4 regions of the Solibacillus kalamii genome follow, and region 3 is predicted to be linked to each of the others. Evidence: riboswitches for the same ligand, from Rfam matches in the RefSeq annotation. Region 3 holds a riboswitch; each other region holds the start of a gene.
The links. Region 3 has a riboswitch for S-adenosylmethionine ahead of metA (homoserine O-acetyltransferase MetA). Riboswitches for the same ligand answer to the same signal wherever they lie in the genome.

Region 1 (7,533 bases), on a different contig from region 3:
CCAAATAATCGTAGAAGTTTTCGCTCCCATTGAGCGAGCCGCTTCTATAACACCTTTATCAATCTCTCTTAATGCAATTAACACCATGCGCGCATAAAACGGTGCTGCACCGATAATAAGCGCAGGTAATGCTGCATTGGCACCTCGGATTGTTCCAAGTAAAAACTTCGTAAATGGAATTAATAAAATGATCAAGACGATAAATGGGATCGAGCGGAAAATATTCACGAGTGACCCTGTCAAAAAGTGGACAATTTTATTTGCCCATAATTGATTGTCACTCGTTAAAAATAAGACAATACCAATTAGAAGTCCTAGTATAAATGTGATGACTGTCGCAACAGCCGTCATATAAATTGTTTCATATGTTGCTTCGAGCATTTTACCCCAATCTACGTTCGGAAATAATTGATTAAACATGCTCAATCACCTCCGCCTGAATTTCTTGCTTCGCTAAAAAGCTTAATGCTTCCCCGACTGCTTTTGGCTCGCCATCGATATGAATAAACAATGTACCAAACGAACCGCCCGTTGTATTTGAGATTTTGCCATGCACTATATTTACAACTACGTCAAATTGCTTAATCATTTGTGAGATGACAGGCTGTTCTGTCGTTGCCGCTGCAAATGTTAATTTAGCGATTTTGCCTTCTGGATAATTGGCTAAAATCTGTTCCAGTGATGCTTGCGTTTCCTGTGTTTCACCAGAAGCTTGCGACACGAAGTTTTTCGTAATTGGTGCTTGCGGATGTTGGAACACTTGTAATACATCTCCCTGTTCCACTACTTTTCCGGCTTCCATAACAGCTACTCTATTACAGATTTTACGGATAACATGCATTTCATGTGTAATGAGTACAATTGTAAGTCCGATGTTTTTATTAATATCAAGCAGCAATTCCAAAATTGAATCCGTTGTTTCAGGATCAAGTGCTGAAGTCGCTTCATCACATAAAAGCACTTCCGGATTGTTTGCCAACGCACGGGCAATGCCAACACGCTGCTTTTGACCGCCTGAAAGTTGAGAAGGATACGCTTTCCCTCTTCCTTTTAAACCAACAAGTTCAATTAGCTCTTCTACTCGTTTTTCACGATCAGCTTTTGAAACACCTGCTATTTCAAGTGGAAATGCGATGTTTTCTTCAACGGTACGTGACCAAAGTAAATTGAAGTGCTGGAAAATCATACTTATTTTTTGACGTGCTTCTCGTAATTTAGCCCCGGAAGCTTTTGCAATATCCTGACCACCTACAATGACAGAACCTGTCGTTGGCTTTTCCAAACCGTTCAATAGGCGAATCATTGTACTTTTACCGGCACCACTGTAGCCGATAATACCGTATATTTCTCCTTTGTTAATCGATAGGCTTACATTATCAACTGCCGTAAGCTTACCATTTTTCGTGTTATACACTTTTGTAATATTTTGTATATCAATCATCGGTTGTACTCCTTCTAAATTGAAATAACCTTCCTGCTATTTCAAAATCATGTTCTTTTTTCATCCAAAACATCCGCTGAATGAAAAAAACCTTTCTACCAAGACAAGTAGAAAGGTTTCACATACATTTATACGGTAAACCGTTCTCTCATCTTTCAAAGTTTACACTTTGTGTGAATTGGCACCTTTGCGTAATCGCTGGTTGCCGGGCTTCATAGGGCACTTCCCTCCACCTCTCTTTATAAGAGCAACGTTATTAAGTTTTATTATTATGAATGTTACTTTATCACGACAAAGTGACTACGTCAATTACTTTTTTAATATTTCATACAAAAACGGTACGGATTTAAATGCATAAATTTTATTCGTTAGTTCCCCGTTATCTGAAACGATTAAACAAGGTACACTTTCAATTTTCAGTTCATAAGGCAAATCCCCTAAATAATTGATATTTGCCATACCAAGCGGGAGATCTGGTAGTAATTTCTCAATTACTTCCAACATTTTTTCCGATACTTCACATGTGCCGCACATAGGCGTATATAGGAAAAATGCTGTCTGATCATATTGTTGCACGTTTTGTTCCCATTGCTGTTTCGTCCATTGTTCCATTATACTGTCATCCTTCTTTTACTAAAAATTTTGCTCGTAGTAAAATATCCCTTAAGATTTTAGTAGGTGTTTTTTCTACTTCAATGTATTCGTGAGGTATGATTAGCTGTTGTGCTTCAGGATATGCACGGTTCATCAGTTTACGTAATTTTTCACCGTTTTTATCTGCATCAAACATAGTGATAATTTCATCTTGCTCATAATCTTCCAATAAATCAATCAAATTCACTTCGCTTATTGTGCCATTTGTACAAATAATTGTCACGTCCTCTGCTAAAATCGGGATTAATCTCAACTTATCGGCACGTCCTTCCACAACAAGGCATTTTCCCATACGTACACGCTTCCTTTCAAAGTCACCTTTATGTATAGAATAACAAAAAAACACTAAAACCTTACTATAGAAGGCTTTAGTGTTTCATATTATTGTTCGATTAATGCAGTGTAAGCATCTGCGTCTAATAATTCTTCAACTTCCGCTTCACTTGTTAACTCAACAGTAACCATCCATGCATTACCGTATGGAGATTCATTAACGTATTCTGGGTTGTCCAGTAATTCTTCGTTGATTGCAACTACTTTACCAGAAAGTGGTGCATATAGTTCAGAAACTGTTTTTACAGACTCTACACTACCGAATGGCTGATCCTTTGAAATCTCATCGCCTACTTCAGGTAATTCTACGAATACGATATCACCTAATTCAGATTGTGCGAAATCCGTAATACCGATTGTTGCTTTACCGTCTTCAATTTTAACCCACTCATGCTCTTTTGAATAACGTAATTCTTTTGGTGTGCTCATTCGAAAACCTCCATGTTATATGTAGTACATTCAAGTTCATTTTGCCATATTTCGTTCGGAAATACAATGTGAATAACTGTTTATTTCCAAGTTTCTAAGAAGTCAGACTCCTTAAATCCTAAAGTTAATTTTTTACCATCTGTTACGATCGGTCGCTTAATTAACATACCATCTGATGCCAATAGCTCTAATTGCTCATCCTCGGACATTGTCGCTAATTTATCTTTTAGACCCAATTCACGATATTTCATACCAGATGTATTGAAGAATTTCTTTAACGGCACTCCACTTGCTTCATAAATAGCTTTAATCTCCTCTTTAGATGGTGTCTGTTCTACGATATGAATATTTTCATAGTCCACACCTTGCTCATCTAGCCACTTTTGTGCTTTTTTACACGTTGTACATTTTGGATATTGAATGAATTTTACTGTCATGTAAGTACTCCTTTTGCCCTGGATTTTCCTATATTGTAACGGATATAGAAGGACAAATCAAAAATGTGTTCGTATTAATGGCGTTTTTATGGATATGGGTTTTATTAGAAGATTTGTGATGATATTAGAACATGCTGGTCGTATTTTAGAAGAATGGTTTCGCTTATTTGAAACTTTGGCGGTCATATTAGAAGAAAGGAAACTTATATTAGAACTTCCGAGATATATTAGATCATGTAAAAATATATTAGAACATTTTACGTTTTATTAGAACAGCATAGAAAAATCGGGTGCAGTGTCATGCACCCGATTATAGTATTTTATTAAACTACATACTTTTCTGCTTCGATTAATTTCACTGAAGCTTCACGTTTTTTCGGAATTAAGTTGTAAGGGTTGTTGCGCGTTAATTTACGTAAAGCCGATAAAATCATTCGTGCATCGTCACCTTCAACAGAAGCGATCAATGTTTCTTTTGCTTCTTTTTCGATTTCTGCGAATGCTTCCTGACAGAAAATTTGAGTGTAAAGGATTTTTTGCGCTGCTTTTTCTTCTCCGTCACGCTCGATCGCTTTTTGTGTACGGATTACTGCAGATTCCATTGCGTATAATTGGTTTGCAATGTTTGCGATGTTTACTAACAGCTCCTGCTCAGCATCCAGTTTTGCACCGTAGCGCTGTGCTGCTGCACCTGCTGCAAGGACTGCGATTTTCTTCGCATTTTTCACTAAATATTTCTCTTGCTCTAAGGCACCTTGGCCGATTTCTTCAGGCATAAGCATTAGTAACTCATTTTGCAGTTCTTGTGCCACTTGTAATAGTGGTAATTCACCTTTTAATGCTTTTTTCATAAATGTGCCCGGTACGATCATACGGTTAATTTCGTTTGTACCTTCGAAAATACGGTTAATACGAGAGTCACGGTAAATGCGTTCCACTTCGTACTCAGCCATAAAGCCGTAACCACCGTGTAACTGAACCGCTTCATCCGCTACGAAATCCAGTGTTTCAGAACCGAATACTTTTGCGATTGAGCACTCAATAGCATACTCAGCGATTGCTGCTGCGATTGATTTGCCGTCTTTTTGCTCTTCATCGGATAACTGGCTTAAACGGTCTTCGAAGTAGCCAACTGTACGATAGTTTAAAGACTCAGATGCATAAATGTGAGAAGCCATTGATGCGATCTTTTCTTTCGTTAAGTTGAAATCCGATAATTTCGTTTTGAATTGTTGGCGTTGGTTTGTATAAGCAACCGCTAATTCAAATGCACGTTTTGATGCACCTACAGTACCTACTCCTAATTTATAACGCCCGATATTTAAAATGTTGAACGCGATAATATGACCGCGGCCTACCTCACCTAATAAGTTTTCTACAGGTACTTCTGCATCTTCTAAAATTAATGTACGAGTAGAAGATGATTTAATCCCCATTTTCTTCTCTTCCGGACCTACAGAAACTCCTGGGAATGAACGTTCAACGATGAATGCAGTAAATTTATCGCCATCGATTTTTGCGTATACAACGAATACATCTGCAAAGCCTGCATTAGTAATCCATTGTTTTTCACCATTTAATACGTAATGTGTACCCGCTTCATTTAATTTAGCAGTTGTTTTTGCGCCTAATGCATCCGAACCTGAACCTGGCTCTGTTAAAGCGTATGCTGCGATTAAGGCACCTGAAGCTAACTTCGGTAAATACTTCGTTTTTTGCTCATGGTTACCGAATAATACGATTGGTAATGAACCGATCCCTACATGCGCACCGTGTGTGATTGAGAAACCACCAGCAGGTGACATTTTTTCAGCGATTAATGCAGAAGAGATTTTGTCTAAGCCTAAGCCTTCGTACTCTTCCGGCACGTCAGCTGCTAGTAAACCTAAATCACCTGCTGTTTTTAATAGACGTACCGAGTGCTCGAACTCATGGTGCTCTAAGTTTTCAACTACCGGCAATACTTCGTTTGTCACATATTCCTGTGTTGTTTGAGCAATCATCTTTTGCTCATCTGTGAAATCTTCCGGTGTAATTACTCGGTTAATTTCCACGTCCTCGATTAAAAAGCCGCCACCTTTAATAATGCTGTTTGTTGTTTGTGCCATTATAAATTCCTCCCTAGTTTCCTTTGTGATTTATATTGTGTTGTTTCCCCAGACAATTAAAGAACTTCAAATACCCCTGCTGCGCCCATTCCGCCGCCGATACACATTGTTACGACACCGTATTTACCGCCGCGGCGTTTTAATTCATTGATTAGCTTCACTGTAAGAATCGCGCCTGTTGCACCAAGTGGATGGCCTAATGCGATTGCCCCTCCGTTAACATTCACTTTTTCCATATCAATGCCAAGCTCACGAACTACTTGAATTGATTGTGATGCGAATGCTTCGTTAATTTCCCACAGGTCTACTTGATCTTGTGTAATTCCTGCAATTTCAAGTGCTTTCGGTACCGCAACGATTGGTCCGATACCCATTACTTCAGGTGGAACTCCGCCGACAGCAAATCCTAGGAATTTTGCCAGTGGCTGCATTCCCTGTTTCTCCGCTTCTTCACGGTCCATCACAAGAACTGCTGCTGCGCCGTCAGAAGTTTGAGAAGCATTCCCTGCTGTTACAGATCCTTTTACGTTGAATGCTGGACGTAATTTTGCCAACGTTTCTACCGAAGTACCTGGACGAACCCCCTCATCTGTATCAAAAATTGTAACTTTTTCTTTTAACTGATTGTTTTCATCGACATAATACTCCGTCACTTCAACCGGAACGATTTCGTCTTTGAATTTACCTTCTTTAATTGCTTTTTCAGCCAATTCATGTGAACGTACTGCAAAGGCATCCTGCTCTTCACGTGTCACATTGTAACGATTCGCTACCTCTTCAGCTGTGTGACCCATACCGATATAGTATTGTGGTGCTTCTTCAGCAATTTTTGGATTTAGACGAACTGTATTACCAGTCATCGGAATCATACTCATCGACTCTGTACCACCTGCAACGATTGCTTTTGCATGGCCAAGCATAATGCGCTCTGCTGCATAGGCAATTGTTTGTAGCCCTGATGAACAGAAACGATTGACCGTTAATGCTGGTGTTTCATCCGGTAACCCTGCCAATGCCCCTACTAAGCGGGCAACATTCATCCCTTGTTCTGCTTCCGGCATTGCACATCCCATAATTAAATCATCAATTGGACCTTCATAGCCCGCACGTTTTAATGCTTCTTTTACTACTACTGCACCAAAATCATCTGGACGAGTATTCGCAAGTGATCCTTTTTTCGCACGTCCGATTGGTGTTCGTGCTCCTGCAACGATAACGGCTTCACGCATAATGATGTTTCCCCCTTGTGATTAGCCAGCAAGTAATCTATTAAGCTAGTTGCCGGCAAAATATTCTAGACACAAACGTTGATTTCTATTTCAGCCAACGCTTTCCGGGTGCGTGGCCCTATACGATCTTCTCGTGCGTCACGCTTTCCCCCGGGAATCGTCGCCTACATTCCAATCAACTAAATGTGTATTTAAAATTCTTTACGTATCATTACAAATCAATTTTAGTTACGTAACGGCTTTCCTTTTACGAGCATGTGCTGCATACGCATTTGTGATTTCTGGTCTGCAACCAATTCTAGGAATGCTTGTTTTTCCAGGTTTAATAAGTACTCTTCCGATACTTCTGTTCCATATGGTACTTTTCCGCCTGCGATTACATAGGCAAGTTTTTTCGCGATTTTCAAGTCATGTTCTGTAATAAAGCCTGAATCGAACATTCCTTGAGCCCCTAATAGCAATGTTGCATAACCTGGTGCGCCTACTACTTTCACCGGTTTTTTCACTGGTGCTGTATAGCCCGCATCCGCAAGTGCAAGTGCTGCTTGTTTTGCATCATAGATTAAGTGATCCGGATTTACGGAAATACCATCCGCAAAGTCCAGGAAATTATTTTCACGTGCTTCTTCACCAGAAGTCGAAACTTTTGCCATCGCAATTGTTTCGAATACTTTATTTGCAATTTGCTGATAGTCTACATCCACGCCATTTGGCAAGCCTTTAATGAACTTTTGGTAAAGACCTAAGTTACCGCCGCCGCCGGGGATTAATCCAACGCCTACTTCTACAAGACCCATATACGTTTCAGCTGATGCTTGAATGTGTGCAGCCGGTAAACATACTTCCGCTCCGCCACCTAATGCCATTTGGAAAGGTGCCGCAACAACCGGTTTTGTTGAATA
Region 2 (7,533 bases), on a different contig from region 3:
TCGTCGCCTCATAGATTTCGATAATCTTTTCTTTCGTATAAACCGGCTGTGAAATAAAGTAATCTGCTCCATGCTCGATTTTCTTTTCTAAACGGGCTACAGCACGGTCCAATACACGAACATTCGGATTAAAGGCAGCGGCTACCGAGAAATTTGCCTGTTTACGCAGCGATTTCCCAGTAAAAGAACCACCTTTATTTAACTGCTTAATTAGAGAGATCAGTTCCATTGATGAAACATCATATACGCTCGTCGCCCCCGGGAAATCCCCTACTTTTGTCGGGTCTCCTGTCACGACAAGAATATCATGAAGTTCCAGTGCATCAAGTCCCATTAAATGTGACTGAAGCCCAATTAAATTTCGGTCACGGCACGTTAAATGCGGCAATGAACGAATTCCGTGCTCTTTTAAAATCGCAGCCATCGCGATATTACTGATGCGCGGTGAAGCAAGTGAGTTATCTGCCATCATAATGACATCGGCTCCTGCTTTAGATAACTGTTTTGCCCCTTCTACAAATCCGTCAATTTCCAGATGACGTGGCGTATCCAGTTCCACTATAACTGAACGTTCACGTTTTGCTTTTTCGTGGAGCGGCTCCTGTTTACGCGGCTCCGGAATTCGGACAAATTGTGTAGACCTGTGTTTTTCTTCTTTTGTTTCAATTGGCTGCATATTCGCCAAACGTTTTTTTACGGCTGCAATATGCTTCGGTGTCGTCCCGCAGCATCCGCCAATTAAACGGACACCTTGGTTTACGAGTTCAACTGCTGCACGTGCGAAATAATCGGTTTCCGACTCATAAACTACTCGACCATCTTCAATGTCTAATAATGATGCATTCGGATAAGCTGATAAAAAAGCTTTATTCGGTAAATTAACCCCTTCAAATGCCTGAATTGTATGGAAAGGACCTAATCGGCAGTTACTCCCAACAATATCTGCACCTAACCTTTCCAAGTCTTGAAACGCTTCATTTAACGTCATTAAATTTTGAAGGACACCCGGTTCCTGCATCGTCACTTGAGCAATGATCGGCAAATCGGTCATCGAACGTAATAGATGGACACAATGCGATAATTCTTCAAAATCGTAATACGTTTCCAATAAAAATCCATCCGGTTCACCTGCTAGTAATACTTCCGCCTGTTCTTGGAACGCAGCTAAAATTTCATCTAATGTTGCATCACTTTTACGAATTCCCCGAATACCACCAATCGTTGCCAGAACATATTGCCCATCCAGGGAAGCTGCCCGCTTTGCGATCTTTAACGCCGCTTCATTAAACTCCTTCACACGATTTTCATAACCATAACGTGCAAGCTTAATGCGGTTAGCTCCATATGTATTGGTCTGAATAATATCTGCACCTGCCGCAATATATTCACTATGAATTTTCTCTATAATATCAGGACGGGCAATATTCATTTCTTCATGGCAATAATCCAACCCATATGAATAAAGAAGTGTCCCGATTGCTCCGTCGGCTGTTAAAACCCGTGTTTGTAATTCTTCAAGTAAACCCATTGCCTTCACTCCATCATTTACAGTATTTTCAGTATTTTAAAGATACAAAAAAGCCTTCTTTCATTAAAGAAAAGAAGGCATAGTAGTTATCGACTTAATCCCTTCTCATCTTCTGGCATTCGCCACTGGATTTAGCACCTGACTTAATGTTGGTTGCTGAAGTTTCATCGGGCCAGTCCCTCGACTTCTCTTGATAAGAAATAATATGAATTTTTGAAATATTTAAATGAATCATAACGTTATCTAATACGTCCGTCAATACCCTTTAGCTGAATGAAGTATTTCTTTACATAATTCGACTAATAATGTGTTCAGCTGTTTTTTTGCCGTTCTGAATACAAGCACCGATTCCTACTCCGAAATAGGCACATCCCGCTAATAGAACATTCGGGTAATCCGTTGCCAGTTGCTGTATAACTTTTGATAAGGCTTCATTATGCGCCAAATCATAGCGCGGCATTTGGTCAATCCACTTTGTTACATTAATGACAGTTGGATCCGCTTCAACACCTAAGCTGAGACGAATGTCTTCCAATGCAACTTTTGTCAGTTCTTCATCTGACATGGCTGCCAACTCTTCATAGTGCAGATTAATATCTTTATAAAACAGGCGAACGAGTAAATTGCCTTCTGCTGACGTATGCTTCCATTTACGGCTCGTCCATGTCGATGCATTACAAACTAAATCACTATTATGCGAAACGATAAAGCCGGTACCATCAGCCGGTAATATATCGTCCGGTACTTCAAAGCCAACATACATCGTTAAAGTAGATGCCGTCGTGAACTTTTTCAGCTGTTCCTCTAATGAATCATCCTGTATTACATGACGTACCGTCTCATTTGGAACGGCCAGTACAACAATATCTGCCAATATTGTTTCATCTTCCAGCACGACTTCATACTGGTCACCTTTTTTTAGAACTTGCTTTGTTACTGTATTTTTCATGAATTCAACTTCCGGCAGCTGTTCTTCTAAACGATTGATTAATGCTGATAAACCCGGACGGAAAGAAATAAACTTCTTATTCGCAGCTTTTTCGAATTGCTCGCGATGTGCCTCGAAGCCTTTAATAATCGATCCGTAGTTGTTTTTATAATCCACTAAATACGGCAATGTAGATGCCAGGCTTAATTGATATAAATCGCCTGAATAAACTCCTGCCAATACTGGGGCAATTTGCTTTCGAACAATTTCTTCACCTAAAAAATACTCTAAAAACGTACCGATAGAGCTTTCTTTAGTAAATTTAGTATTCGGGATTTCTAAATCCTGAAGGGCCCTTTTCTTTCCTTCTTCGGAAATTAACGTACTCGACATGAGCGATTCTACACTCATCGGAATACCGAATGTCGAACCCGCCGGAATAGCATGCAGCTCGTTATTCGTATGAATGTAGGAAATACCTGTTTCGTTATAGACAAGCTCTGATTCAAAATTAAGCTCCTTAATAAGCTCCAATACCCCTGGATGGCGTGCTACAATTGAATCAGCCCCTGTTTCCATAATAAATCCTTTATCGTATTCGGAATGAATTTTTCCGCCTAAATATGCGTTCTTTTCAATCAGTATTAACCGCGCTTCCACGTTTTGCTCATGCATTTTATTTTTCAGATAATGCATTGTACATAGCCCGGTAATCCCTCCACCTACAACTACTACTGTTTTCATATCCATTCTCTCCTATTTCGTTCGCTTCTCTTCTTATAGTATAAACTTTTTCATACGGAATATGGTCAGCTGGGTATTACAATTTTCAGAACCTCATAAGAAAAGCCACCCTACCTCGGACATATTCCCAGGTAGGATGGCCTCTATTTTACTTATAAGAAAGTTGCTTTGTCAGGGAAATTATTTCTGCTTCCAAAGATGTTGAACGTTTATCAAAATAACGTATACGTTCACTGCTGCGGTTTTCTAAATGTTTGTTAAGATCTAGCATATTTACAGCGTCGCTGGCAAATAGCTTTAAAGTACGAACACCAGATTCAATTTTCCGAACTTCTTTTCCATATACAAGTGCGGTATTGTCTGTTGTTTTACCTTTTTTCAATTCCAAAATATTCGTATTGATAAGCTCATCAATTTGATCGTAACGTTTGTTTTGTTTATCAGTCATCATTTGAATTTTTTGTTTGTATTTAATAACATCTTTATGGTCTAATCCAGTTTGGATATAGCTTTTTAAATATTCGACAATCGTACATAGCGTCGTCAGATTCTCCCGCTGTTCTAATAGCATTTGTTGTAGTTTTTGAATACTATCCTCATTATGATCAGAAGAGAATTGTTGGACTGCAAACATATACATAAAAATTCCCCCTTCTTAATACTTTCCCCTTATAATATATTTCCTATTTTTCATTAAAATTAAACCTATATTTATCAATGAAATAGGTCTAATTTATGACAAGGAAATAGAAAATCAAAACTTTTTAGTATCTATTACATTATTATTCATATATATCGTTATTTAGAACTTTTAGCTTTTCCCGCCACTTGGCAGCTTCTGCTATATCCCTCTGTTCGTAGTAGCTTACTACTTTTTTTGTTGCTTCCATGTCTCCCAGCAAGCTTGCTTTTTTATAGTAATGGATTGCTTTTTCATTATTTCGTGCTACCCCATGACCATTTTCATAGCAGTAGCCGATATTAAATGTTGCATCAACATGAAACTGTCCGCTCGCTTTTAAAAACCATTCCAACGCTTTTTCATTATCTTGCTGTTGACCGAGCTCTCCTGAAAAATAAATCATACCCATTCGGTACATTGCCTCTTCATCTTGCTTTTCTGCACTGCGGGAATAGTAAGTAAAGGCTTGTGATTCATCACATTCGGTACCCAATCCTTGTTCATACATGATCCCGAGTGTAAACATTGCTTCAGCAATACCGAATTGCGCAGCCATCTTAAACCAGCTGAGCGCTTGTTGCTCGTCGACTGCTGTTCCCTCACCGTTCAAATACATATCTGCTAAATTATTCATTGCATCAGGGTGGCCTAAATGTGCAGCACTTTTATAAAGTAAAAATGCCTGCTGCTCACTCCCTTTTTCACCAAGCTCCTCAAAATAGCAGTTTCCCAGTTCATACATAGCTTCTCTGTTCTGCCGCTCACTCGCCTTACACAGCAATCCGTACATTTCGTCATATTGACCATACTCTTTATATAATAAGGCAGTATTAACCATCGCCTGTTCGTCTCCATTACATGCTGAGATAAATTGCTCAAGCCACTTTTCCTCATGCTCTATTTCATGTTGTTTGAGCCATATTCTAAATTGACTTTGCTCCATATTGTTCACTCTTCTCTTTGCTGAAAATACTGCAGTAAATATTGTTTAAACTCGGATGCTGCTGGAGGCAAATAGCGATTTTTTGCCCATGAAACACAAACGGAGCGGTAGCAAGGCGGATCTAACTTCAAACGTTTTACTTTATAGTGGTCAAGCCCTTTAATATTCGGAATTACGGATATGCCCATTCCGGCACCAACAAATCCTGCTACTGTATGCATTTCTTCAGCAGCAAATGTTGTATTTAACACGATGCCCTGCTCTAAAAACAGCTCATCCACTAATTGACGGAGCGAATTTCCCTTTTTAATCGCAATAAACGGTTCATTCTTCACTTCATCATATTTAACAGCATCTTGCTGTGCTAACGGATGTGTTGTCGGGACAATGACAAAAAGTTCTTCCACAAATAATTCTTCCGTCTCTATTTCAATTACCCTTGATTCTATTTTTTGGGAAAGACATAAATCGATGGCCCCCTCTTCAAGCCGCTTTAATAAGCTTAACGAAGTCGCCTGCGTTAAAGAAAACTGCATGTTCGGAAACGCCTCGCTCGTTGAAGCAATCAGTTCTGGCACTATTTCCATACCTAGTGTATGAATAAAGCCAAATGACACTTCTCCAGAACCCGGTTTGATAATATCTTCAAATTCTTCTTTAATCCGATCGTATTCATCCAAAATGACATTGACACTTTGCAGAAAAAGCTCGCCAAAACGGTTCAGATAAATCGATCTTCCTTCACGGTTAAAAAGCGGTACACCTAGATGTTGTTCGATGTTCGCAATCGATTTACTTAACGCCGGTTGGGAAATTGCTAAAACCTCTGCCGCACGAGTCATATGTTGCATTGTAGCAACGGTTTTGAAATATTGAAGCTGTTCAATCTCCATTTTACATACCTCACATCATTCATAACTTTTTTGCATCAATATAATAAAAATAATAAATTGTACTTATATGTTTATACTCTTTATAATAGTCGATAACAACAGGTTTTCATATCAAAATTATTTTTAAATTTCAAGTGTTTTTTTGAAGTTTTGTAAAATTGACATAAAAAAAGGAGTCTAATTGACAATGAAACTCATCGCGCCGAAACCTTTTACAATTGAATCCGGAAAACGTGCCGTATTATTGCTGCATGGCTTTACCGGCAATACAAATGATGTAAAACGTTTAGGAAAATATTTAGCGGATCGTAACTATACAGTACATGCACCATTATATAAAGGCCATGGTGGTGGCCCTGACTTATTAATTCAATCTCAACCCGCTGAATGGTGGGACAGTGTTATAGAAGGCTATGATGAATTGCGTAATCGTGGCTATGAAGAAATTGCAGTAGCAGGTGTTTCTCTCGGCGGCATCTTCTCTTTAAAGCTTGGCGAAGAACGTCCGACAAAAGCGATTGTTACAATGTCTGCTCCAGCAACAGCCAAATCAACAGATAGTTTACAAAATCGGATTATTGACTATGCTATTAACTATAAAAAGTTATCGGGCACTTATGATGAATCAGTTGATAGCCGTAATAAAATTGCTGAACTCGTGAAAATGCCTTCATTAAACTATTTACAAAATATGATTAATGAAACAAGTGAAAAACTAAATGTTATCAACACTCCGGTCCACATTTTACGTGGCTTGGAAGATGATGAATATTATTGTGAAAGTGCTGATCTAATTTATAGTTCAGTAAATTCACGAATTAAATCAGTTAAAACTTTCATTAATTCCGGACATATATTAACATTAGGGAAAGAACGCGAATTAGTGTTTGAAGAAATTTACCGTTTCTTTGAAGGGTTAAAGTGGAAAGAATAATTATTACCACTTTAGCTGATAATTGACATTGTGTCCCCTTGCAAAAATCCCCGTTTTTGCAATGATATAGACGAGTTTGCTTTTGTTTACTCGTCAGCAAAAAACGAGCGTTAAATGGATCCCCGTCCATTTAACGCTTGTTTTTTATTGTTTATTTATTGCCAGCACTAAAATTTTCGCTATTTGAGCACGTGTGACATTGCCTTTAGGTGAAAATGTTGTAGCACTTGTTCCCTGCACTACGCCCGTATCATATAAAAAAGTAATCGCTAACTGTGCTTCACGATCATAGTTCGCTATATCTTGGAAAGGCGCCAGTTTTGCCGGTTCGTATTGATGCCCAGCTTGAACAGTTGATAGACGCATTAAAATTAATGCTAACTGTGAACGTGTAATTTTGCCCTGCGGATTAAAAATCCCGTTGTTTTCTTTAATTAGCCCCGCTTCATATGCAGCGGCAATCCCATTTTGAGTTTGCTGTGCATAATGACTAATATCATTAAAAGGTGCTTTATTTTTTGCAGTTAATCCAAAAGCCTGTGAAATGACAGATATTACTTGAGCACGCGTCATATTAGCATTCGGCTGGAATGTACCATCCTCATACCCATTCATAATACCCTTTGCATAGACAACATCAATATAATCTTTGCCCCAATGGTTTTGAATATCAGTAAATGGCGCTTTTGCAATCTCGCTATCCGTTGTATCTTCTTCTGTTTCTTTGAACAAAGCATTCAAATAATCCTTCATCATCGCATCCGCAACGACTTGATAACCTGCTTCACTTAAATGAATATTTTTAGGGTTCGGTAAATACGTTTTTGCGTCCGTTGCAATCTGTGCTGCCACTTCAGTAAATATACCCCCATTATCTTCTA
Region 3 (7,533 bases):
CATTTGAGAAGGCAAAGCTGAAAAATGTAGAGTTATTAGCCGAAATTTTGTTAGTGGAACCGTTATTTATTCATGATTTGACGAATAAAATGTTACGACTGGGTATGATTGTGAAGGAACAGGAATTTGCACTTACCGCTAAGGGTAAGGCACAGCTGGAATCGGGCATTTTTGAAGAGGAGCTTGAAGAAACAAGTTATTTTATTCAATACAGCCCGATCCATGAGCAGCCACTGGATGGTGATCTGGAGGAATTTGCGGATTTGGAGGAGTTTCCGGAGCCTTTCCCGACAATCGAAACGGAAGAAATCGAAGCAATTGAAGAAGCGGTGCTGATTGAATTCATTCAGCAGCAACTATCCGAACAACCGGTTGCGGAAGATGAAGTACCGCATTATATTACAAGTGTTGTTTCGACGGAATCGATCCAGATTAATGATATACCGGTCCTATGTTTTTTGCTTTTCGATCAAAAGGAAAACAGACATTTTGTGCGGGTATACAATACATTAACACGTGTATGGGATGAACAGCTGGAGACAATGTTATTCAATATAGAAAAAGAACAGCTGTAGTAAGCGTGAAATAATATTTTTAGAATTATTGCAAAATTATAAAGCACATGATACACTAATGACAATTTAATAGTCTTATCAAGAGAAGCGGAGGGACTTGGCCTTATGATGCTTCAGCAACCTCTAGTTCAACTAGAAAGGTGCTACTTCCAGCAAGGTGTGAACCTTGGCAGATAAGAACGGGTAAAAAGGCCCCTCTCATTTCTGTTTTTGCTGGAATGAGAGGGGCTTTTTATATTGTTCTGAAACAGTTTGTTTCAATCGTAAAACAATGCATTGCCTGAAAACCACAAGATTATTAAAAGATTGTTGAAAAAGTTTATGAGGGGGAAAGTGGAATGCCGATTAATATCCCGAAACATTTACCGGCGGGAGAGCTGCTTAGAAAAGAGAAGATTTTCGTTATGGAGGAAGACCGTGCGAAAACGCAACAAATTCGACCGTTAAATATTTTAGTGTTTAATTTAATGCCTGAAAAAGAAAAAACCGAGCTGCAATTGCTGCGTTTACTCGGGAATACACCGTTACAGGTAGATGTGACATTTTTAAACACGGCTACATACGAATCAAAAAATGTTTCCAAATCACATTTAGATACATTTTACCGAACATTCGACCAAGTAAAGCACCGTCGTTTTGATGGACTGATCATTACCGGTGCGCCAGTAGAGAAAATGGATTTTGAAGAGGTAGGCTACTGGAATGAAATCACGCATGTTATGGATTGGGCAAATGAACATGTCACTTCGATCATGTATATATGTTGGGGCGCCCAAGCTGCCCTGTACCACCATTTTGGTATTGGAAAGTTCGAATTGCCGAAAAAATGCTCCGGTGTCTATTCCCATGTGATTACGGATTTAACAGTAGATTTAGTGCGGGGCTTCAGCGATGAATATGTGGCACCGCATTCACGTCATACGTCGGTTTCGATTGATGAAGTGCGGGCACATCCTGACTTGCGTCTACTAAGCTATTCGGATGACGCAGGGGTGTTTATTGTTCAATCGAAAAACAATAAACATATTATGATTACCGGGCATCTGGAATATGATGCAACGACACTATCCGATGAGTACTTCCGCGATAGAGAAAAGGACCCGGACAATACGGAAATGCCGGTCAACTATTTCCCGAATAACGACCCGCTACAAAGACCGAAAAATGTTTGGCGTGCCCATTCGCATCTGTTGTTCTACAACTGGCTGAACTATTACGTATACCAAGAAACACCGTATGAATGGCATTACGTTGATGAAAATATTGAATATCATATTTAATTTGTGTAAATGAATTGAACCAGCAGGAGGTGGACTCCTGCTGGTTCAATTTTATTTAATTGCAACCCAGGCACGTTCGCGTTCGATCTGCAAACTGATTTCCCGCCCGAAGAAATCGCTTAACAATTCGTCCGTTAAAACAACTTCCCGTGCACTGGCTTCCACATTTTTTCCGTCTTTCATCAGAAGCACATGGCTAAAACAAGGGAGAATTTCTTCTACATGGTGTGTAACATAAATGAGGGTAGGGGCGTTTTCCGCTTCTGCAATCTGCTCAATCGTTTGCAGCAAGTTTTCCCGTTCAATCAGGTCCAGGCCCCCGCACGGCTCATCCAGAATTAAAATTTCTGGATCCGCCATAATGGCCCTTGCGATTTGAACACGCTGCCGTTCACCTTGTGACAAATGCTCAAATGATTTATTTGCTAAATGGTCACAGTGAAAATGTTTCATAATAGAAACGGCATGATCAATTTCTTCTTCTGTCACATCGTTGAATAGACGAAGGGCACCGAACTTCCCGCTGAGCACGATTTCAATCGCATTATCCTGCCAATTGAAGTTATCGATCATCGCATTGCTCACCCAGCCGATCCGCTTTCGAAGCTTCGGTATATACGTCTTGCCGTAGGTTTCACCAAGCACCTGGACTTTTCCTTCATTTGGCCAAATATAGCCGTTAATTACTTTTAGCAAGGTTGTTTTACCGGATCCGTTTAACCCTAAAATCGCCCAATGCTGCCCCTTTTGTACATGCCAGCTTAAATCATTTAAAATCTTTTTATCATTGCGATATAAATGGATATTTTCAATATGTATCATTTAAAAACACCTCCACTTACTACTATGCACTCTTTTCCAATTGAACGGAAGTATTTTTTGAAAATTGTAACAATTCGAGAGAAAAAAAGAAAGCAAACGTAGAATGCTTGCTCTCCTATTATTTATATAACAACACTTTCGACACCTGCTGCGCGGTGGAACAGCTTTCCGTTCCATTTTAATGCCCATTGTACGACAGGTCCTAAGCCGAATGCCATAAATACGGTACCGATTCCAACAGGTCCGCCCAATACAAAACCTAATACAGCAACCGTTACTTCCATCGTTGTACGTGCGCGGTTGACACTCCAGCCGAGGCGATGCACCAACAGCAGCATTAACGTATCACGAGGCCCTACACCGAGATTTGCAACCATATACATCCCGCAGCCAAAGCCCAGCAGAACAACGCCAACAACAAACGCCAATGTTTGTTCTAATAGTGTATTTGCATCCGGTAAAACGATTAAAAATATATCAATAAAAATCCCTGTCAGGAACATGTCCAAATAAGTCCCGGCTTTTGGCAATCTTTTTGTGAAAAACGTATCAACAGCCAGAATAAGCAAGCCTAAAATAATGGACCACATACCGACCGTCAAGCCCAAGTTTTTTTGTAGTCCGATATGAAGGACATCCCATGACCCAACTCCTAGTATTTGTCCTTTGATCGTCAATGCGACGCCTAATGATAAAACAATGATGCCTGCAATAAAAAATACGCAGCGCCAATAAAATTCCTGTTTCACTTTCACATGTAATCCCTCATCAATCCTCGATATAATCCTTACTCATTATAACGATTGAATCGGCAAAAATGGATTTACAATAAATTCGAAACATTTGAACTTTTTGAGCTGAAAATAGACCCGATTAGAATAGGGAATATGGGCATTTAATTTTCATATGAATAGCGCAATTCATCGGACGAATTGTCGACATCTACAACTAAATGATGTTCATTAAAAAACCATTCATCGGATTTTTCGATATAATAATGAATGCCTTCAACAACTGTTTCAACACCTATTTCATGCGGCTGCTCCCGGGTCATCCCTAACGAAAAACCTTCATGAAAAGGTGAAGAACCTCCATATCGTGCATAAAAGCGAATAAAATCGCCTTTTTCTACTTCCATCTCTTGTTTAAACCAATTGAGTGCTTTTTCTGATAGTTTGATTTCCATATATTTCACCTCTACTGTCATTATGCAGTAAATAAAAAAAACTTACAAAGCTCGCGTTCTGAATTTCAAAAGATGTGTCCAGACAAAAAAAGACTGAAAGGAAACCCCTTCAGTCTACAGTTTAAAATCCTTTAATTTTCGGTTCAGTACCGGCTTTAATCCGCTTAATATTTTCACGGTGACGGTAAAAAATAAAGCCTGCCAAAACGACAACTAAAATGAGTAATGCATATTCACCTGTCAGCATCCAATGAACAATTACATAAATAACGGCCGCAGCGGATACAATCATAGATGACAAGCTCACCATCTTAGTTAACTTTAAGGCGATGACAAATACGATGATTAAAATTAAAAATAACGGTAAATTATAGCCTAAAATAACACCGCCGCTTGTAGCAACCGCTTTCCCTCCACGGAAGCTTGCGAAAATCGGAAACATATGGCCTGCTGCTGCAATCACACCCAAGAATAGCGGGTGGACAGTGCTGTCTGCAAAAAACGGCAATAACGGTAACAATACCGCAGCCGTTCCTTTTAATATATCAATAAGCAGTACGGCAATACCCGGTTTTTTACCTAATACCCTAAATGTATTGGTCGTTCCTAGATTGCCGCTGCCTTGTTGTCGAATGTCCGTTTTGTAAAAAATCTTGCCAATCCACAAAGCTGATGGAATGGAACCGATTAAATAAGCACAAATAATAATTAACGCGTTGATCAAGTGTTGTGCTCCTTTCGAATTCAGAATTACTACTTGGTACTAATAGTATGTATCGAATATTTTACAATGTTTTTTAATAGAAGGAAAGAGGTATTATTTTTTCGTCCATCGTAAAAAAACAGGGAAAAAGTTACATTTTATTGTTTGCTACTAAAGGATATGCTTTTAAACGTTCGTTTTTGATGATACAATTAATCTTTGCAAAGCCTAAATTAGTACCTTTCAACATTGACATCATGCATATTTGAGCGTACGATTAGGTAGTAAATAGAACGTTTGTTTGTATTTTTGGAGGGGATTACATTTGGTAAAAAACCAAACCGGTATTTCGTATAATGAAGATGCCATTCAAGTATTAGAAGGTTTAGAAGCCGTACGCAAAAGACCAGGGATGTATATTGGTTCTACAGATAGTCGAGGTCTTCACCACTTAGTGTATGAAATTGTAGACAATGCAGTGGATGAAGCGCTTGCTGGATATGGAAATCATATCATCGTGAAGATTCATGAAGATAACAGTATTAGCGTGCGTGACCATGGTCGTGGTATGCCAACAGGTATGCATAAAATGGGTAAACCAACCCCGGAAATTATTTTCACCGTCCTTCATGCAGGCGGAAAGTTTGGACAAGGCGGCTATAAAACAAGTGGTGGTTTACATGGTGTTGGTTCATCTGTTGTAAACGCCTTATCATCATTTTTGGAAGTAACGATTTACCGTGATAACCAAATTTATCGCCAGCGCTTTGAGCAAGGCGGGAAACCGGCGACATCGCTAGATATGATTGGGAAAACGAAGGAAACAGGAACACTCGTACATTTCCTGCCGGATCCATCGATTTTTTCTGTCGTTAAATATAATTATGATACATTGGCAGAGCGCTTACGTGAATCTGCATTTTTATTAAAAGGATTAAAAATAGAACTGATCGATGCCCGTGGAGAAGGACAGCATGAAATTTTCTATTATGAAAACGGGATTGAAGCGTTCGTCACATACTTAAACGAAGAAAAAGACGTATTACATCCGGTTAAATATGTAGAAGGCACAATTCAAGAAATTGAAGTGGAGTTCGCACTGCAATTTAACGACGGCTATTCCGAAACGATTTTATCGTTCGTCAACAATGTTCGTACTCGTGATGGGGGTACACATGAAACAGGTGCCAAAACAGCTCTGACACGTGTATTTAATGAATACGCTCGCAAAATCGGGTTACTGAAAGAAAAAGATAAAAATCTGGAAGGTACCGATATTCGTGAAGGCCTGACAGCAATTGTTTCTGTACGTATTCCTGAAAATCTGCTGCAATTTGAAGGTCAGACAAAAGGAAAGCTTGGTACATCTGAAGCACGTTCAGCCGTTGATACCGTTGTTTCAGAACAATTAATGTATGTGCTTGAAGAAAATGCCGAGCTGTCGGCTTCTTTAGTGCGAAAAGCAATTCGTGCCCAACAAGTGCGTGAAGCAGCACGTAAAGCACGTGATGATGCCCGTAATGGGAAAAAGAAAAAATCAAGTACTCTTCTGTCTGGTAAGTTGACACCTGCACAGTCGAAAAATGCTTCAAGAAATGAATTATACCTAGTAGAGGGTGATTCTGCTGGTGGTTCGGCTAAGCAAGGTCGTGATCGGACGTTCCAGGCGATTTTGCCATTGCGCGGTAAAGTTATCAATACCGAAAAAGCAAAGCTGCAGGACATAATGAAAAATGAAGAAATCGCAACGATTATCCATACGATCGGTGCCGGTGTCGGAGCTGATTTTTCGGTGGAAGATGCCGCTTACGATAAAGTTGTCATCATGACCGATGCCGATACAGATGGTGCCCACATCCAAGTATTATTGCTGACATTCTTCTACCGTTATATGCGCCCGCTCATCGAAGCAGGAAAAGTATATATCGCGTTGCCGCCTCTTTATAAAGTATCAAAAGGATCCGGCAAAAAGCAGGAGCTTATGTATGCTTGGACAGAACAGGAGCTGAGTGCAGCTACGAAAAAAATCGGCAAAGGCTATATTATTCAGCGCTATAAAGGGTTAGGTGAGATGAATGCCGACCAGCTTTGGGATACAACAATGAATCCCGAAACACGTACATTAATCCGCGTTAAAATTGAAGATGGTGCACGTGCAGAACGTCGTATAACGACATTGATGGGCGATAAAGTAGAGCCCCGCCGTAAATGGATTGAATCAAACGTCAACTTCGGCATGGAAGAGGATGCAAGCATTTTAGAAAATGAATTCATCCAGCATGAGGAGGTTAACGAATAATGAGTTTTGTAGAAAAATTTCAAGATTTGCCATTAGAAGAAGTAATGGGTGACCGTTTTGGTCGTTATTCCAAATATATTATTCAAGACCGTGCATTACCGGATACACGAGACGGGCTAAAACCTGTTCAGCGTCGTATATTGTATGCGATGTTCCATGAAGGTAATACTTTTGACAAACCGTTCCGTAAATCTGCTAAAACAGTCGGAAATGTAATCGGTAACTATCACCCGCACGGAGATTCTTCGGTATATGATGCAATGGTCCGTATGAGTCAGGACTGGAAAAGCCGTCATATGCTGGTCGAAATGCATGGTAACAACGGTTCTGTCGATGGGGACCCGCCAGCCGCAATGCGTTATACCGAAGCTCGTCTATCGGCAATTGCCGCTGAACTGTTACGTGATATTAACAAAAATACAGTAGAATTTGTCCCGAACTTTGATGATCAGGATATGGAACCGACTGTCTTGCCATCACGATTCCCGAATCTTTTAGTTAACGGCGCAACAGGGATTTCGGCTGGTTATGCGACGGATATTCCGCCACATAATCTGCAGGAAGCACTTGATGCGGTTTTAATGCGTCTGGATAACAAAAACTGTACAGTCGATGAACTGATGACCGTTATTAAAGGCCCTGATTTTCCGACAGGCGGTATTATTCAG
Region 4 (7,533 bases), on a different contig from region 3:
AATCCATGAAACAAATGTTAAATGTTCCCCTACTAAAAACACACCGAGTAATGCGGCTGTTAAAGGTTCGGCTAAGCTCAATGTTACCGCGGCCGACGAACTGATTTTCTTCAAGCCGCCTAAAAATAATATGTATGCCAAACTTGTAGCAGCAAGTGCCATAAAAAGAATCGGCCATATATTCACGCCTTCTGTCAGCCAGCCAAAACCGTCTTTTGCTGCGAACGGCAATAAAAACAAGGCGCAAATTGAAAAAGTCATTGCAACAGCAGGCAATGTTTCTTCCCGTTTCATCAACTGCTTACTCACATTCGTATAAAGGGCAAACATGGAACCTGCAGCCAATGCTAACCCTATGCCAAGCGGGTTGATTGCCGTCTCACCTTGATTCATAAATAACAGCAGGCAGCCGACGATGGCGAGCACTGTTGCAATTGCCCATACGAGAGTTGGCCGTACTTTCCAAAAGATCCACTCGATGAATCCCGCAAATACAGGCGCGCTGCCGATTGTTACGACCGTTCCTACTGCAACTCCTGTAAAGCGGACAGATGTGAAAAACAGACTTTGGAATAGAGCAATGGCGATCGCCGCTAAAATGGTCCACTTCCATGACCAATTACGAAAGGAAATTTTCCGCATTGCCAAAACTGCAACAAGTAAAACGCCTCCGCCAATACCCGACCTTACACATGCTACCGCAAACGAAGAAATCCCTTGCGTTAAAAAGGTTTGTGTTGTTCCGACTGTCCCCCAAAGCATGGCGGCCAAAAGCACAAACACATACGGTAAAATATTCACATCCTACACCCCATTTTTATTAATTATGCTATCATACGTTAGAAGTCCATACGAGATGAAGTTTTGTTAAAATCGATTTATAATAAGATTAACTAAAACTAAAAAGGAGGCATCATGATGTTTAAAACAGTAGAACAAACTGCAGCAGATATAGGCATGCCTGAACATCAGGTTTTACAGTACATTTATGCCGGTCGCATTAAAGCAGTGCATGATGGTGAACACTTTTTAATTAATAGTGCGCAATTTGATACGTACCATCAGCAACTCGAACGAATTAAAGAAGAAATTGAAATTTGGAAAAACACTCCGATTCCCGAAGATGTCGATATAAAAGATGAGGACTAATAGAAAAGAAGCGAATTCGTTCATCGAGTTCGCTTCTTTTTAATCTCTTCTTATTAAATAGTGACTGTAAACCCTGCACGTTTCCCGATAATTTCAGCATAATCCTCTACCATTACACTTGCTGTCGGATACATCCCGGCGCCAGGCCCAATTACGGATAATGTTCCGATATAGTTTGTCTCCATCGTCACCGCATTGAACACATCATCTACAGGGTAAAGCGGATGTTCATTGTTCACTAATAGTGGTGCCACTTTTGCATGAATTGTACCGTCTTCGAGTTTTTCCACTTCCGCCACATGACGATAGCGAAGACCTTGCGCTGTTGCTTCCGCTACTTGTTCTGATGAAATTGTATCAATTCCGATCACTTCTACATCTGCCCAATTTGGCTGTTCCCCAAATGCAAGGCTCGATAAAATCATCAGCTTTTTAAATGCATCCTGACCCGATACATCGTTAAATGGATCCGCTTCTGCATATCCTAATTGCTGTGCTTCTCTTAATGCTTGTTCAAAGCTCCAGCCCTCTGCACGCATCTTTGTTAAAATATAGTTTGTCGTTCCATTTAAAATTCCTTGAACGCAGCTTACTTCGTTGACCAGAAGAATATTTTTCATTGTTTTAATAATAGGCACACCACCTGCTACCGTTGCCTCAAAGCCGACGAATACACCATTTACTTTCGCCAATGCTTCGAGCTCCTCGCCCCGTTTTGCAAGCATTACTTTATTCGCTGTAACGACATGACATTTTGCCTCAACAGCACGTTTTAAGTAAGTGAATGCAGGCTCTTCATTTACAATCGCTTCAAATACAACTTGCAGATTATTTTCCGCCAGTACGTCATCCATTGATTCCGTCATTAAATGTTTTGTGCCCGGTACACGCTCACGGCTTGCATCGGTTACTAAAATCTTCGCGACCTCCAGTTCAACACCCAGCTTTTCGCGAAGCTCCTGCCTCTTTTCATTTAAAATATGGTAAATTCCCTGACCTACTGTGCCAAATCCTAAGATCGCTGCCTTGATTGTTGCCATTGCCTTTCTCCTCCAAATTCTTAACACGCATATATTAACGAATAATTCGAAAAATTTATCTTAAAGAAAATTCTATCCTATATAATACATGAAAACAAGGATAATCTCGCCTAGAAGGACATTTGTTTACTGTAAACGGTCAATATTCATTCAAATTTTATTTTTTAAGAGCTAATTTGGAGACTATGATGGTAATATTTCCAGTCACTACTTGTGTTTGGGGCTAAGCGGTTGAGAGCGTTTTGTTATTTTCTAATATATTCGGAATTCGTCTAATATATTTTGAAATGTTCTAATAAAATTGCGATCTTCTAATATAACCGGATAATGTTCTAAAATGGGGTCGCAATTTGCTAATATCCTCGCTCAATTTGCGAATATCGCTCACACTTCTTCTAATATCACTCATCATTGTTCTAATAAATCGCCAACACCGGTTTCAGCACCCGTTTCTTGCCCGGAAAATATACGTACCCAACCTTCAAGTTCACCCAAATTCTAATAACATCTACTTTTCTTCTAATATCCCCAAAACTTCTTCTAATAACCGTTTTCATAATTCTAATAAACCCCATACATCGTACGAAAAAATCACCAAATAAAAAAAACACTAGCAAGGGGGCTCGCTAGTGTTCCGGAATTATTTTATACTGCCTCGTTTATATCATTATATGCCCGTAAACGATAGGCAGTTAAAATCTTGGTCATGACGATTTCCTCTTTTGCCGAGAAGTCAGGGACCGCGTATGGGCGCTCTACTAACTGAAATTCCCCATATTTTAAGAACCACTCTCTAGCTGGTGACAAAATATGGGCTGTACCATGAATTTTGTATTCCTCGGCGACTTCTTTTACAACATAACCCGCTGTGGCAAGATCGTGAGCTTGTTCTGAGAAAGCACTGTGTCCGAAAACATGCTGCCACATCGTATTCACATCCGCCAAAATTTGCTGGATCGCACAAGCATTCACAAATTCCTTTACGTCATTTAGTTCATAAATAATATAGGCTGCAACGTTTTGTGCACTGTATACTTTCCCCATGTTGAACAACTCCTTTTCTTCCAATGATGCTGCAACATCACTTTAAATTTTTCTGGTTGGTAATATAATTATCCCAATTGTATTACTAGGTATTTAATTTGTCAATAAAACTTATAAAAATAGTAGGGATTAATTTTCTAAAAATTGCTTAGCTTTTCGAATGGGAAAAGCTAAGCTTTTTTTAAAGCATTATGCGTTTGTTTCTACTCCAACTTCCGCTGCAACTTTCGCTAATGCCTGCTCTAAATCCGCGATAATATCTTCCGCTGCTTCTAACCCGATCGATAAGCGAATGAGCTCTTCCGATACGCCAGCAGTTTTTAATTCTTCCGCAGATAACTGTTGGTGTGTTGTGCTCGCAGGATGAATAATTAATGAACGGGCATCGCCAACGTTCGCTACATGTGAGAACAATTCCACGTTATCGATTACTTGGCGGCCAGCTTCACGTCCCCCTTTAATACCGAACGTAATGATTGATCCGAATCCGTTTTTCAAATACTTTTTCGCTAAATCATGTGTCGCAAAATCTTCAAAGCCGTTGTAATTCACGTACTCCACAAATGGGTGGTTTCTTAAATACTCGGCAACTTTCTGTGTATTTTCATTGTGTCGGACAATACGCAAATGAAGCGTTTCAAGTCCTTGCAGGAAATTAAATGCCGCGTCAGCAGATAATGTTGGACCAAAATCACGCAATAGTTGAACACGAAGCTTTGTCGCAAATGCAGCGCCTGCTGTGTCAATTCCGTAGCGTAGACCATGGTAAGAAGTATCCGGTTCTGTAAATCCTGGATGTCTTCCTTGCGTCCAGTCAAACTTCCCGGCATCAACGACAATTCCTCCAATCGTCGTTCCATGACCGCCAATCCATTTTGTTGCAGAATGAATGACAACATCCGCGCCGAATTCAATCGGATTACTTCCATATGGGGAAGCAAATGTGCTGTCGATTAATAAAGGAAGACCATTGTCATGGGCGATGTTTGCTACCGCTTCAATATCCAGTACTTTCAAGCTTGGATTTCCGATAATTTCAGCAAAGATTGCCTTCGTTTTATCAGTGATTGCCGCTTGGAAATTTTCAGGCTTTGATTCATCTACGAATTTTACTGTAATGCCGTAACGAGGCAATGTTGTCGCGAATAAATTATAAGTCCCACCGTAAAGTGAACCTGCCGCAACAATTTCATCCCCTGCACCGGCTACGTTTAAAATAGAAAATGCTACTGCTGCTGCGCCAGATGAAAGCCCTACTGCAGCTGTGCCCCCTTCTAATAAAGCAACCCGTTCCTCAAATGCCCCGACTGTCGGGTTCATAATTCTTGAATAAATATTGCCTGTTTCCTGTAATGCAAATAGACGTTGCGCATGAGCTGTGTCATTAAATGCATAGGCCGTTGTACGGTAAACCGGAACTGCAATTGCTCCTGTTTCCGGGTCTGGCTTTTGACCCCCGTGTAATAATAATGTTTCTGGTCTTAAATTTGTCATTTTAATACCCCCAAAAATTTAATCGATGGTGAAATCGGTGTTTTTGAGGAGGATTTTTTAAATGAAAAAAACCCTCTTCAGTTAAGAAGAGGGTTGCGCATGAGCAAGTTTGCCTCCTCTTATCTTTCAAAATGATTGTCCATTTTGTAGGATTTAGCACCTTAGTCAGTTCATCACTTACTGGTTGCCGGGCATCTCAGGGCCTATTCCCTCCGCCGCTCTTGATAAGAGTTATGTGATTTGTGTTCCATCGTTGAGTCTCAGTATAAAACATACTAATCCTATATGTCAACACAAAAAATTAAAATTTTCTGATTTCTATTCTGATTTCTATTCTGATTACTCTTATCTGTATTTAACGATATGCAAAAATCCCCTCCCTATGAATTGAATAGACGCTTATAATCGACTTCAACTAAAATATTGACTAAAATAAGCTTGAAGGATATACAATCAAGTTTTTTATTACATAAAAGGGAGATGTTCACGTGAATACAAAAGAATTATTACGCAGTCACACATCTGTTCGCAAATATACAGGTGAGGAAATTTCAAAAGAAACTGTCATCGATTTAATTGAAACAGCACAAATGGCGGCAAGCTCGCATTTTGTGCAGGCATACAGTGTTATCTGGGTAACGGATGAAGAAAAGAAAACTAAGCTGGGTGAACTGTCTAAAAACGAATTCCAATTCAAAACAGCTGGTGCCTCTTTCTTGTTTTGCGTAGATTTCAAACGTTTGCAGGTAGCTGGTCAAAAACACGGAGTCGATATTTCTGCTGACACGGCTGAAAACGTGCTTGTAGGTGTAGCAGACGTTGCATTATTTGCCCAAAACTTTGTTATTGCAGCTGAATCAATGGGTTATGGCATTTGCTATATTGGCGGTGCCCGTACAAATCCTAAGGAAATTAGCGAGCTGTTCAATTTACCGGAATATGTTTTCCCGCTATTTGCGATGACGATTGGTACACCGACAAAACGCAATGAAACAAAACCACGTTTACCAGTAGCTGCGGTATTGCATGAAAATGGCTATGATGTTGATAAATACGATACGCTTCTAGATGAGTATGATGGGATTATGGAAGACTATTACAGCAGCCGATCTTCAAATCAAAAGACGGCAACATGGACGAAGCAAATGGCTGATTACTTAGTAGAACAAAATCGTCCACATATGAAAGAGTTTCTCGCTTCACAAGGTTTCACTTGGAAGTAGGCTAATAAACCAAAAATGCTATTTTTCTCTATGAGAAAAATAGCATTTTTTGCTGAGCGTTAAAAATTGATTTCCATTCCGGGACGCTTTCCGCGGGCACGGCCTGAGCCTGTAGTCTCAGGCGTCGTGCTGTTCCCGCCGGAGTCGCCCTACATTCCAATCAATTTTACAAAGTATCCGTTTCTTAATAAGGGTTTTCTTCTTATCCAGCGGTACTTCTACTTCTGCCCAAATTTCTTTATTTATTTCAATCCTTCAATTTGCAATGCTTTTACTGGCTGGAAATCTTCCCCTGTTTTCGCATACGTAATGGTCGCCTGATCGCCTTCTTGCAAGTAAATTGCAAACGGTGCAACTTCTGTAGAAACAATGAAGTTTTCACCTGTATTTGCCAGGAATGATACGATCGTGAAATCACCTACACGCTCTTTATAAACACGCACGACTTTTACCGTCGCCTTTGCTTCTTCGGCATTTGAAGTACCGTCTACCGTACTTCCGCCACGGCTTAGCGCTGTTTTATAAAGTCTTAACGCTTCATTTGGTGTTGTACCATACGCCGAAATTTCAGGATTTGCTGCTGACACGATAAAGTAATTTTGCAGGAATCCGTTCGCATCGAGTACAGCTGACAGCCAGCTCGCTTCACCGTAGAAGTTGTAAAGGATCGGCATTTCACCTTCCCATTCTTTTTCGATGAACTTTTTCTCGATAATTTCAAGAGCGCCTTGGGAATCCATATAAGACTCTTCCAAATTTCCGGTATAGTACGTCGCTTCACCGGTACGTGCATGTGTTAATGCATAACCAAGCATCGAGTCAACGCCCTCTTTCGGACTTGTAAAATCAGTGAAATAATACATTTCCCCATCTTCCATAAAGATCGGACTTACATTTGCTTCCGTACCTTCATCACTCGGCAACTTAACATCCTTTTTACCGACTAGACTGTTCCAGAACCCGTGCACATAGTTACCGTAATAACTATTTTGCAAACTTACCGCTTCAGGTGATACCGCACCATCGATAAATGCCGGTACATCTGCAATCGCGATTTTCTCTGTTGCACCCGTCTCCGCATCAACAAGTACAACCCCTTTTACATCAAAGCCGTTACGTGCCGAAATAAATTCCCCGTAAGAACGGATGTAATACGGTTTACCATCCTCATCAATTTCAAGCTGCGGATCTCCGTAGAAAATTAATGATGGATTTTGAAGACGAATATGACGCTCCAGGTTTTTATTTAAATAAGCAGATGGAACATAGCTCATTTCAGCCTTCACAAACTTTGGATTATCGCTTGAATCTGTAGCACTCATCGTGAAATAACCAGGTGTTGTTTTTCCATTGAACCATTTAAAGAATCCTGAAAACTCTACAGGTGCAATGTAAACATACTGATCATTTACTTTTTGAATTTGCAGGTTTCCTAATTCATAATAGCTCGTGTTTGGCACCTGTCCAAACGCTTTTTTCATTTTGTTTTTAACAAATTTTGGCGGTACACTTGCCGGTGTTTTCGTCTCATCAAACGACGAAATTTCCGTTTTTTCTTTCATCTCTGAAGATTTGAATTTTTC

Region 1: it holds a riboswitch for S-adenosylmethionine, as region 3 does, so the genes downstream of both, CBM15_RS16870 (methionine ABC transporter ATP-binding protein) here and metA (homoserine O-acetyltransferase MetA) in region 3, are expected to answer to the same signal.
Region 2: it holds a riboswitch for S-adenosylmethionine, as region 3 does, so the genes downstream of both, CBM15_RS18385 (bifunctional homocysteine S-methyltransferase/methylenetetrahydrofolate reductase) here and metA (homoserine O-acetyltransferase MetA) in region 3, are expected to answer to the same signal.
Region 4: it holds a riboswitch for S-adenosylmethionine, as region 3 does, so the genes downstream of both, CBM15_RS08700 (O-acetylhomoserine aminocarboxypropyltransferase/cysteine synthase family protein) here and metA (homoserine O-acetyltransferase MetA) in region 3, are expected to answer to the same signal.

What each region holds. Positions count from the first base shown of each region.
Region 1 covers NZ_NHNT01000014.1:49,573-57,105, forward strand. Annotated here, with positions in the region: gene CBM15_RS16865 (methionine ABC transporter permease) at 1-420, opposite strand, end outside; gene CBM15_RS16870 (methionine ABC transporter ATP-binding protein) at 413-1,441, opposite strand; SAM riboswitch class I at 1,587-1,689, opposite strand; gene CBM15_RS16875 (thioredoxin family protein) at 1,751-2,053, opposite strand; gene CBM15_RS16880 (toprim domain-containing protein) at 2,061-2,387, opposite strand; gene gcvH (glycine cleavage system protein GcvH) at 2,477-2,857, opposite strand; gene CBM15_RS16890 (arsenate reductase family protein) at 2,938-3,294, opposite strand; gene CBM15_RS16895 (acyl-CoA dehydrogenase family protein) at 3,618-5,402, opposite strand; gene CBM15_RS16900 (acetyl-CoA C-acetyltransferase) at 5,459-6,631, opposite strand; gene CBM15_RS16905 (3-hydroxyacyl-CoA dehydrogenase/enoyl-CoA hydratase family protein) at 6,856-7,533, opposite strand, start outside.
Region 2 covers NZ_NHNT01000018.1:13,146-20,678, reverse strand. Annotated here, with positions in the region: gene CBM15_RS18385 (bifunctional homocysteine S-methyltransferase/methylenetetrahydrofolate reductase) at 1-1,528, opposite strand, end outside; SAM riboswitch class I at 1,631-1,728, opposite strand; gene hemG (protoporphyrinogen oxidase) at 1,815-3,200, opposite strand; gene CBM15_RS18375 (chemotaxis protein) at 3,349-3,840, opposite strand; gene CBM15_RS18370 (tetratricopeptide repeat protein) at 3,983-4,825, opposite strand; gene CBM15_RS18365 (LysR family transcriptional regulator) at 4,831-5,718, opposite strand; gene CBM15_RS18360 (alpha/beta hydrolase) at 5,906-6,652, shown strand; gene CBM15_RS18355 (S-layer homology domain-containing protein) at 6,797-7,533, opposite strand, start outside.
Region 3 covers NZ_NHNT01000005.1:48,234-55,766, reverse strand. Annotated here, with positions in the region: gene CBM15_RS09280 (hypothetical protein) at 1-575, shown strand, start outside; SAM riboswitch class I at 648-755, shown strand; gene metA (homoserine O-acetyltransferase MetA) at 914-1,855, shown strand; gene CBM15_RS09270 (ABC transporter ATP-binding protein) at 1,907-2,677, opposite strand; gene CBM15_RS09265 (DUF6198 family protein) at 2,800-3,426, opposite strand; gene CBM15_RS09260 (HesB/YadR/YfhF family protein) at 3,573-3,863, opposite strand; gene plsY (glycerol-3-phosphate 1-O-acyltransferase PlsY) at 3,985-4,587, opposite strand; gene parE (DNA topoisomerase IV subunit B) at 4,892-6,865, shown strand; gene parC (DNA topoisomerase IV subunit A) at 6,865-7,533, shown strand, end outside.
Region 4 covers NZ_NHNT01000004.1:138,055-145,587, reverse strand. Annotated here, with positions in the region: gene CBM15_RS08720 (EamA family transporter) at 1-801, opposite strand, end outside; gene CBM15_RS08715 (MerR family transcriptional regulator) at 919-1,149, shown strand; gene CBM15_RS08710 (homoserine dehydrogenase) at 1,203-2,189, opposite strand; gene CBM15_RS08705 (hypothetical protein) at 2,835-3,233, opposite strand; gene CBM15_RS08700 (O-acetylhomoserine aminocarboxypropyltransferase/cysteine synthase family protein) at 3,423-4,727, opposite strand; SAM riboswitch class I at 4,844-4,958, opposite strand; gene nfsA (oxygen-insensitive NADPH nitroreductase) at 5,216-5,950, shown strand; gene CBM15_RS08690 (hypothetical protein) at 6,193-7,533, opposite strand, start outside.